Regions from separate parts of the Pseudomonas cavernae genome, predicted to be linked through region 2. Evidence: riboswitches for the same ligand, from Rfam matches in the RefSeq annotation. Region 2 holds a riboswitch; the other holds the start of a gene.
The links. A riboswitch is a leader RNA that binds a small molecule or an ion and turns the genes downstream of it on or off. The one in region 2 is predicted to bind cobalamin.
Positions count from the first base shown of each region.

Region 1: it holds a riboswitch for cobalamin, as region 2 does, so the genes downstream of both, btuB (TonB-dependent vitamin B12 receptor) here and D3880_RS03110 (TonB-dependent receptor domain-containing protein) in region 2, are expected to answer to the same signal.

Region 1 is NZ_CP032419.1:3,440,434-3,444,842, reverse strand. Features, by position in the region: gene D3880_RS15655 (C40 family peptidase) at 1-551, shown strand, start outside; gene D3880_RS15650 (C40 family peptidase) at 636-1,151, shown strand; gene D3880_RS15645 (O-methyltransferase) at 1,167-1,829, shown strand; tRNA gene D3880_RS15640 (tRNA-Ala) at 1,878-1,953, shown strand; cobalamin riboswitch at 2,060-2,283, shown strand; gene btuB (TonB-dependent vitamin B12 receptor) at 2,401-4,278, shown strand.
Region 2 is NZ_CP032419.1:659,805-664,213, forward strand. Features, by position in the region: gene D3880_RS03110 (TonB-dependent receptor domain-containing protein) at 209-2,116, opposite strand; cobalamin riboswitch at 2,221-2,423, opposite strand; gene dxs (1-deoxy-D-xylulose-5-phosphate synthase) at 2,651-4,409, opposite strand, start outside.

The DNA.
Region 1 (4,409 bases), 2.2 Mb from region 2:
GGGCTTGTGCCGGTCACTCGCCAACCACACAAGAATCCGATTCTCCCTTCGCCGCGCAGGTTGCCCTCGAGCAAGAGCCGGCGCTCGAGCCGCTGCCGGACTTCAGCCAGGCCAAACCCTACGAATTGCCGACCTTCGCCGACAGCATCCTGGCCCATGGCTTGTCGCTGATCGGTACCCGCTACCGCTATGGCGGCACCTCGGTGGCTTCCGGCTTCGATTGCAGCGGCTTCATCGGCTACCTGTTCAAGAAAGAGGCCGGCCTGCAACTGCCGCGCTCGACCCGGGAAATGATCGACCTCGATGCGCCGCTGGTGGCGCGCTCCGAGCTGAAGCCGGGCGACCTGCTGTTTTTCAGCACCCGCGGCCGCGGGCGTGTCAGCCATGCCGGCATCTACCTCGGCGATGACCAGTTCATCCACTCCTCCAGCAGCCGCAGCGGCGGGGTACGGATCGACAGCCTGGACGACAAGTACTGGAGCCGCACCTTCATCGAAGCCAAGCGCGCGCTGGCCCTGGCCTCCAACGGCCACACGGGCAATCATCGTTAAATCCAGCGCATGCAAGCCCCAGGCTTGCGTGCGTGCATTCCTCCCGGCAGAGTAGGGCGCATCCAGGCTCAGGACCGCCCGCTCATGACCGCCAAGGCCCGCCTCATCCTGCTTGTCCTCTTTGCGCTGCTGAGCGCCTGTGCCAGCAGCCCGCCGTCAAAATCACCGATTTTTACCCCTCCAGCCAGCAATGCCAGCGCCGACGATGTGCTGTTTCGCGCCCTCGGCCTGGTCGGCACGCCGTACCGCTATGGCGGCAATACCCCGGACGGCGGTTTCGACTGCAGCGGCCTGATCGGTTATGTCTACCGCGATGCGGCCGGCATCCTGCTACCGCGTTCGACCCGCGAGCTGATCGCCATGCGGGCCCCAAGCGTACGCCGCGACGCGCTGCAGAGCGGCGACCTGCTGTTCTTCGCCACCAATGGCGGTGGCCAGGTCAGCCATGCCGGCATCTATGTCGGCGAGGGGCGCTTCGTCCATGCACCCTCGAGTGGTGGCACGGTGCGCCTGGACAGCCTGGCCAGCGCTTACTGGCAGAACAGCTATGTGGATGCCAAGCGCGTGCTGGCGCCGCCCAGCCTGGCCCGTCATCCCTGATCGCGAGGTGCGCGTATGACCGCCCGGACCCTGAGCCTCGACGATGCGCTCTACCGCTACCTGCTCGATGTCTCCCTGCGCGAAACCCCGCTATTGGCTCGCCTGCGCGAAGAAACCCAGGCGATGCCCATGGCGCGCTGGCAGATCGCCCCGGAGCAGGGGCAGTTCATGGCCTTGCTGGTCAAGCTGACCGGCGCCCGTAAGTTGCTGGAAGTCGGCACCTTCACCGGTTACAGCGCGCTGTGCATGGCCGAGGCCATGGGCGCGGATGGCCGGCTGATCTGCTGCGACCTGCCCGGCGACTACAACGCCATCGCCCAGCGCTATTGGCAGGAGGCCGGGGTCAGCACACGCATCGACCTACGCCTGGCGCCGGCCCTGGAAACCCTCGGCGCGCTGGAGCGGGGCGGGCAGAGCGAGAGCTTCGACCTGATCTTCATCGACGCCGACAAGGCCAACTACCCGGCGTACCTGGAGCACTCCCTGGTGCTGGCCCGGCGTGGCGGCCTGATCCTGTTCGACAACACCCTGTGGAGCGGACGGGTACTGGAAACCAGCCCCGACAGCGCCGACACCCGGGCGATCCAGGCACTGAATCGGTGGCTCAAGCAGGATCAGCGGGTCGACCTGTCCTTGTTGCCGCTCGGCGACGGCCTGACCCTCTGCCGCAAGCGCTGACCGGGCTTGCCTAAGCCCTAAAAGACGCGCTAATTTTTGCCTTGCCTCGGGCCGATAGCTCAGCTGGGAGAGCGCCGCGTTCGCAATGCGGAGGTCGGGAGTTCGATCCTCCTTCGGTCCACCAATCCAAGGCCAGCGCCACCCGGTGCTGGCCTTTTTCGTCACGGCGTCATGAATTTCCCTCATCCAGCCCCACGCCGCGCGTTGACGCCCGCGCCGCCTGCCACTACCCTGCGCGCCTTGCTTCAGGTACCCCGGCCATCGGCCAGAGGGTGAAACAGGGAAGCCGGTGCGTTTCGCGATGATCGCGGCACAATTCCGGCGCTGCCCCCGCAACGGTAGACGAGTCAACAACCGCAATCAGGCCACTGTGCGCAGGCATGGGAAGGCGCGGTTGGGAGTCCGACTGGATTCGCTCGTGAGCCCGGAGACCGGCCTGTCGCAGTCCACGGCATCGCGGAGGGCGCTGTCTGGCGTGTGGGCTGCCGTTGCGCGTCCGTGCGTCTGTGTTCTCCGTATGCCTTTCCCGGCCTGAGTCGCGCGGGTGAGCGCGACGGAGCACACAACCAGAATGAGCAAGTCCACCCTGATGCCGACAGCGCTGCTGTTGTGCGGGGTTTCCTCCCTTTCCCTGTCGGCCCTGGCGGCCGAGCAAACCCTCGAACTCGACCAGCAGGTGGTGACCGCCACCCGCACCGAGCAAGCTGAGCAACACAGCCTCGCCGCCGTCACGGTGATCGATCGCGAGCAGATCGAGCGCAGCCAGGCGCAGTCGGTGCCGGAGTTGCTGCGCAAGGTGCCGGGCGTGTCGCTGGCCAACAACGGCGGCCCGGGCAAGTCCACCTCGCTGTTCATGCGCGGCACCAACTCCAACCACGTGCTGGTACTGATCGACGGGATCAAGGCCGGTTCGGTGACCAGCGGCGGCACCGCTCTGCAGGATCTGCCGGTGGAGCTGATCGAGCGTATCGAGGTGGTGCGCGGCCCGCGCTCCAGCCTGTACGGCTCGGAGGCCATCGGCGGGGTGATTCAGATCTTCACCCGCAAGGGTGGCGGCGAGGGCGCCAAGCCGTTCTTCTCCGCCGGTTACGGCACCCACGACAGCTATCAAGGCAGCGCCGGGGTCAGCGGCGGCCATGGCCAGGGCTGGTACAGCCTCGGTGTCAGCGGCCTGGATACCGACGGCATCAACGTCAAACCGGCCGGCGTCAGCGGCTATGAGGACGACAGCGACGGCTACCGCAACCTGTCCGGCTCGGCGAATGCCGGTTACCGCTTCGCCAACGGCCTGGAACTGGATGGCAACGTCCTGCAGGCCAAGTCGCACAACGATTACGACTCAGTGAACAGCAGGCGCAGAGCCGGCTTCGGCGCCAATGCCGACGGCGTGACCAAGGTGGTCGGCGGCCGCGCGCGCTTCGCTGCGCTGGAGCCCTGGCGGGTGACCCTGCAAGCCGGGCGCAGCGAAGACAAGTCCGACGCCTTCCAGGACGGCGCCTTCTACTCGCGCTTCGACAGCCGCCGCGACTCGCTGTCCTGGCAGAACGACCTGAGCCTCGCCGCCGGCCACACCTTGACCCTCGGCGCCGACTACCAGCGCGACGAGGTCAACGGCAGCACCGCCTATGCAGTCGATTCGCGCGACGACAAGGGCGCCTTCGTCCAGTATCTCGGCCAGGTCGGCCGCCAGGACTGGCAGCTGAGTCTGCGCCACGACGACGATGAGCAGTTCGGCGAGCACGACACCGGCAATATCGGCTGGGGCTATGCGCTGAGCGACGAGCTGCGCTTCACCTCCAGCTACGGCACCGCGTTCAAGGCACCGAGCTTCAACCAGCTGTACTACCCGGGTTTCGGCAACCCCGATCTGGACGCCGAGAAGTCCCACAGCGTTGAAGTCGGCCTGGCCGGCAAGCACGCCTGGGGCCATTGGGCGGCGAACGCTTACCGGACCAAGATCGACAACCTGATCGCCACCATCACGGTCAACGGCAGGAGCCAGGCCGAGGGCGTGGACGAGGCGCGGATTCGCGGTATCGAATTGGTGCTCGGCAGCGAGCTGCTCGGCTGGGCGTGGAATGCCAACTATAGCCTGATGGACGCGGAAAACCGCTCCAAGCGCTCCAGCCGTACCGGCATCGCCTTCTACGGCAAGGACCTCAACCGGCGTCCGGGCCAGACCTTCAACCTCGATGTCGATCGCGCCTTCGGCGCCCTCAGCGTCGGCGCCAGCCTGAGCGCGCAGAACTCCACTTTCGACGATCTGGAAAACCAGAACGAACTGGCCGGATTCGCCACCCTCGACCTGCGCGGCGAATATCGCATCAACCCGCAATGGCGTCTGCAGACCCGCGTCGCCAACCTGCTGGATGCGGACTATGAAACCGCGGACGGTTTCAACCAGCCGGGCCAGGCGGTGTATTTCACCGTGCGTTACCAGGCGCTGTGACCGGTCGTTGAAAAAGCGGTGGGTTACGCCGCTACGCGGCTAACCCACCCTACGTTGTTCAACCCTTAACAGGCCCATCGCCTTTTTAAACGGCCTGTCGCCTGCAAATGGATTTCAACAAGGAAAACGGA
Region 2 (4,409 bases):
GGTCAGTCCGTAGGGTGGAAAACCGCGAAGCGTTTTCCACCTGTGCGTCGGTGGATGTGAAGAGCGACATCCAGCCTACAAGCCCGACACTGCGTAGCCCGGATGCAATCCGGGAGAACCGGCTCAGCACCGTCCCGGATTGCATCCGGGCTGCGGCCAATAAACCAAGGCCCCGCAGTGCGGGGCCTTGGCGTTTTCGCGGGAGGGTTTACAGGGCCGGAGTCCAGGTCAGCGAGAGCAGGGCGTTGCGCCCCTCCTGGCGATAGCCATGGGTGCTGGCGCTGGTGAAGAACGGGTCGTTCGGCCGGCTGTAATCGACCAGCGCGTACTCCTTGTCCAGCAGGTTGTCGACCTTGGCCTGCCATTCCAGCTCGTCGTTCATCTTCCAGCTGCCGCGCAGGCCGAGCACGCCGTAGCCGCCGATCTCGGTACGGTTGGCGGCATCGTCGAAGCGGCTGGACACCGCCTGCCAGCCCAGGCCGACACCGAAGGCACCGAACTGGCGATCCAGGTCCAGGCTGAGGGTGCGCTTGGCCCGGCGCGGCAGGGTATGGCCGCTGTCGCGGTCGCGTGGGTCGAGGATCCCGGCCGCCAGCGCGGCCTGCCAGCCCAGCACCTCGCGGCTCAGCTCCAGCTCCAGGCCCTGCAGGCGCGCGCGGTTGATGTTCTGCGGCTGGCTGAAGAAGGTCACGGGGTCGCTGACCACGGCGATCAGGTCGTCCACGTCGGTGCGGTAGGCGGCCAGGCTCCAGTGGGTGTCCAGCTGCTCGCCGCGCAGCTGCACCTCGTAGCTCTTCGAGCGTTCCGGGTCGAGGTTGGGGTTGCCGCTGAAGAACTGATCGGCCGGGAAGTACAGGTCGTTGAAGGTCGGCGCGTGGAAGCCTTCGGCGTAGCTGAAGATCAGCTCGCTGCTCTGGCCCAGGTCGAAACTGAGCGCGGCGTTCCAGGTGTTCTCGCTGCCGAACTGCTCGTTGTCGTCGTGACGCAGACCCAGCTCGGTGGCGAAACCGTTGCCCTGGTAGCGGTGCTGGACGTAGGCCGCCTGGTTCCAGCGCTCGGTCTGACTGAATTCGCTGTCGCTGTTCAGGCGGTCCTCGTACCAGTCGGCGCCGAGCAGCAGTTGCTGACTATCGGTCAGCTGCAGGGTGTTCAGCCAGCCCAGCGAGTCGCGGTAGGTGTTGAACTGGAAGTTGTTGAAGACGTTGAAGTCATCGTGGTTGTCGCTCTTGTCCTCGACGTGGCCGAGTTCCAGGCGGCTGGTCCACAGCTCGCTGAACTGGGCGTCGAGATGGCTGGCGACGCTGCTGAGGCTGAAGCGCTCGCTGGGGTTGCCCGGGTCGAAGCTGAAGGCGTCGTCGTATTCGGTTTCGCCGCGCTGATCGATGACGTTGAGGCCGGCCTTGAGGCTGTCGCTGAAGCGATGTTCCAGGCTCAGGTTGACGGCCTTGCGGCGCAGGCCGTCGTGGTCGGCGTCGCGCCCGCGGTTGTCACTGGTGCGGTCGAAGCCTTCGCTCTCGTCGAGGCTGGCACCGAGGTCGAAACGGGTCTGGTGGTCGCCGCCGGAGAGGCCCAGGCTGCGCTCGAACGTCTGCTGGCTGCCGGCGCCCAGGCGCAGACGCGGCTGCAACCCGGCTTCGCCGCGGCGGGTGAAGATCTGGATGACCCCACCGATGGCGTCGGCGCCATACAGGCTGGAGCGCGAGCCACGCAGCACTTCGACCCGCTCGATCTGATCGGGGCCGAGGAACTCCAGGCGCGCCAGGCCGCTGGCGGCGGCGTTGAGGCGCACGCCGTCGACCAGCACCAGGGTCTGGTTGGCGTTGGCGCCGCGCAGGAACACGCTGGTCAGGCCGCCGCGGCCGCCGTTCTGGGCGATCGACACCCCCGGTACGCGCGCCAGCAGTTCCGGCACGCTGCGCGCCTGCAGGCGCTCGATGTCCTTGCGGGTGAACACTGTGGTGGCGGCGGTGGCCTGGGCGCGCGGTTCGACTTCGCGCCCGGAGGTGATCACCAGGGCCGGGGTTTTCAGTGCATCGGGGTTGTCGCCGGGCGCTTCTTCAGCCTGGGTAGTCAACGGCAGGAGGGCGATGGCCAGGGCCAGCGGGGAAAGTTTCATCGGTAATCCTCAAAAGTGGTCAGCAAGCTTTTGAGGAGGGCAGGAACAAGCGCTCGGCGGGGATTAAAGCGGCCAGCGCTTGACGGTGATGCCCTCCGCAACACCTGTCACAACGCACCGAGGCCGGTCTCCGGGCTGCCGACTCACGCGGGTCTCACCTTCCCGGACGCGGAGGTCCAGTGGTCTATCGAGACAGCGTGCCATCCTCGGGATGGCGGTCGGTTTACCGTTGCGGGGGCAGCGCAGGCGTTTCACCTGCTTCCCGTTTAACGCCCATGACTGGGCGACCTCGGTACAGCAAAAACGCCGCGCACCTTAAGCGCGGCGGGGTAAGAGTACAAGCTGGGCCTGCTTTTATCCGCTCGCCATACAGGGGGCGGGCGTCATTTGTCGCTCGTAGGATGGGTTGAGCGTAGCGACACCCATCGAAACCGCGGCATGGTCAGACTCCGCTGATGGGTTACGGCGCCAGCGGCCGAGAGGCGGGCGACGATTCTGCGCCAGACGCCTAACCCATCCTACGGTTTGCCGCGTCTACAACTTCTCCAGCCGCGCGCGCACGCTGCGCTCGATGCCGGCGGCATCCAGGCCGCATTCGGCGAGCATCTGCGCCGGTTTGGCGTGCTCGACGTAGTAGTCCGGTAGGCCCAGTTGCAGCAGCGGCTGGTGCAGGTTCTCGCGGGCGAGGAATTCGCCGACCGCGCTGCCGGCACCGCCCATCACGCTGTTTTCCTCGATGGTCACCAGCAGCTCGTGGCTGGCTGCCAGTTCGCGCACCAGCGCCTCGTCCAGCGGTTTGACGAAGCGCATGTCGACCACGGTCGCATCCAGCGCCGCGCCGACCTTGAGCGCCTCGGCCAGTTGCACGCCGAATACCAAGAGCGCGACTTTCTGCCCCTGGCGGCGGACCACGCCCTTGCCGATCTCCAGCGGCACCAGGGCCTCGTCGATCGGCGCGTTGGGGCCACTGCCGCGCGGGTAGCGCACCGCCGCCGGGCCGTCGAACAGGTAGCCGGTGGTGAGCATGCGGCGCAGTTCGTTCTCGTCGCTGGGGGTCATCACCAGCATGCCGGGGACGCAGCGCAGGTAGGTGAGGTCGAAGCTGCCGGCGTGGGTCGGGCCGTCTTCGCCGACCAGGCCGGCGCGGTCGATGGCGAACAGCACGTCGAGGTTCTGCACTGCGACGTCGTGGATCAGCTGGTCGTAGCCGCGCTGGAGGAAGGTCGAGTAGATCGCCACCACCGGCTTGGCGCCTTCGCAGGCCATGCCGGCGGCGAGGGTCACCGCGTGCTGCTCGGCGATGGCGACGTCGAAGTAGCGCGCCGGGAAGCGTTCGCTGAAGGCCACCAGATCGGAGCCTTCCTTCATCGCCGGGGTGATGCCGAGCAGGCGTTCATCGCTGGCGGCCATGTCGCACAGCCACTGGCCGAACACGGCGGAGTATTTCGGTCCGGAGGCCTGCTTTGGGCTAGAGAGCGGCGCCACCGGGGCGTTGATCGGTTCGAGCTTGGTGATCGCGTGGTAGCCGATCGGGTCGGCCTCGGCCGGGGCGAAACCCTTGCCCTTCTTGGTGATCACGTGGAGGAACTGCGGGCCCTCGAGGTCGCGCATGTTGCGCAGGGTGGCGAGCAGGGTCGGCAGGTCGTGGCCGTCGATCGGGCCGATGTAGTTCCAGCCCAGTTCCTCGAACAGGGTGCCGGGGACCAGCATGCCCTTGGCGTGTTCCTCGGTCTTGCGCGCGATTTCCCAGGCGCCGGGCAGGCGCGACAGCACCTTCTTGCTGCCCTCGCGCATGCTCGCATAGGTGCGGCTGGAGAGGATCTTGGCCAGGTAGGTGGACAGCCCGCCGACGTTCTTGGAGATCGACATGTCGTTGTCGTTGAGTATCACGAGCATGTTGGCCTGCACGTCGGAGGCGTGATTGAGCGCCTCGAAGGCCATGCCGGCGGTCAGCGCGCCGTCGCCGATCACCGCCACGCTCTTGCGCTTGCTGCCTTGCAGCTTGGCGGCGATGGCCATGCCCAGGGCGGCGCTGATGCTGGTGCTGGAGTGGCCGACGCCGAAGGTGTCGTACGCGCTCTCGGAGCGGCGCGGGAAGGCGGCGATGCCGTCCTTCTGGCGCAGGCTCAGCATCTGCTGCCGGCGCCCGGTGAGGATCTTGTGCGGATAGGCCTGATGGCCGACGTCCCAGACCAGGCGGTCGTCGGGGGTGTCGAACACGTAGTGCAGGGCGATGGTCAGCTCGACCACGCCGAGGCCGGCACCGAAGTGCCCGCCGGTCTGGCCGACGGTG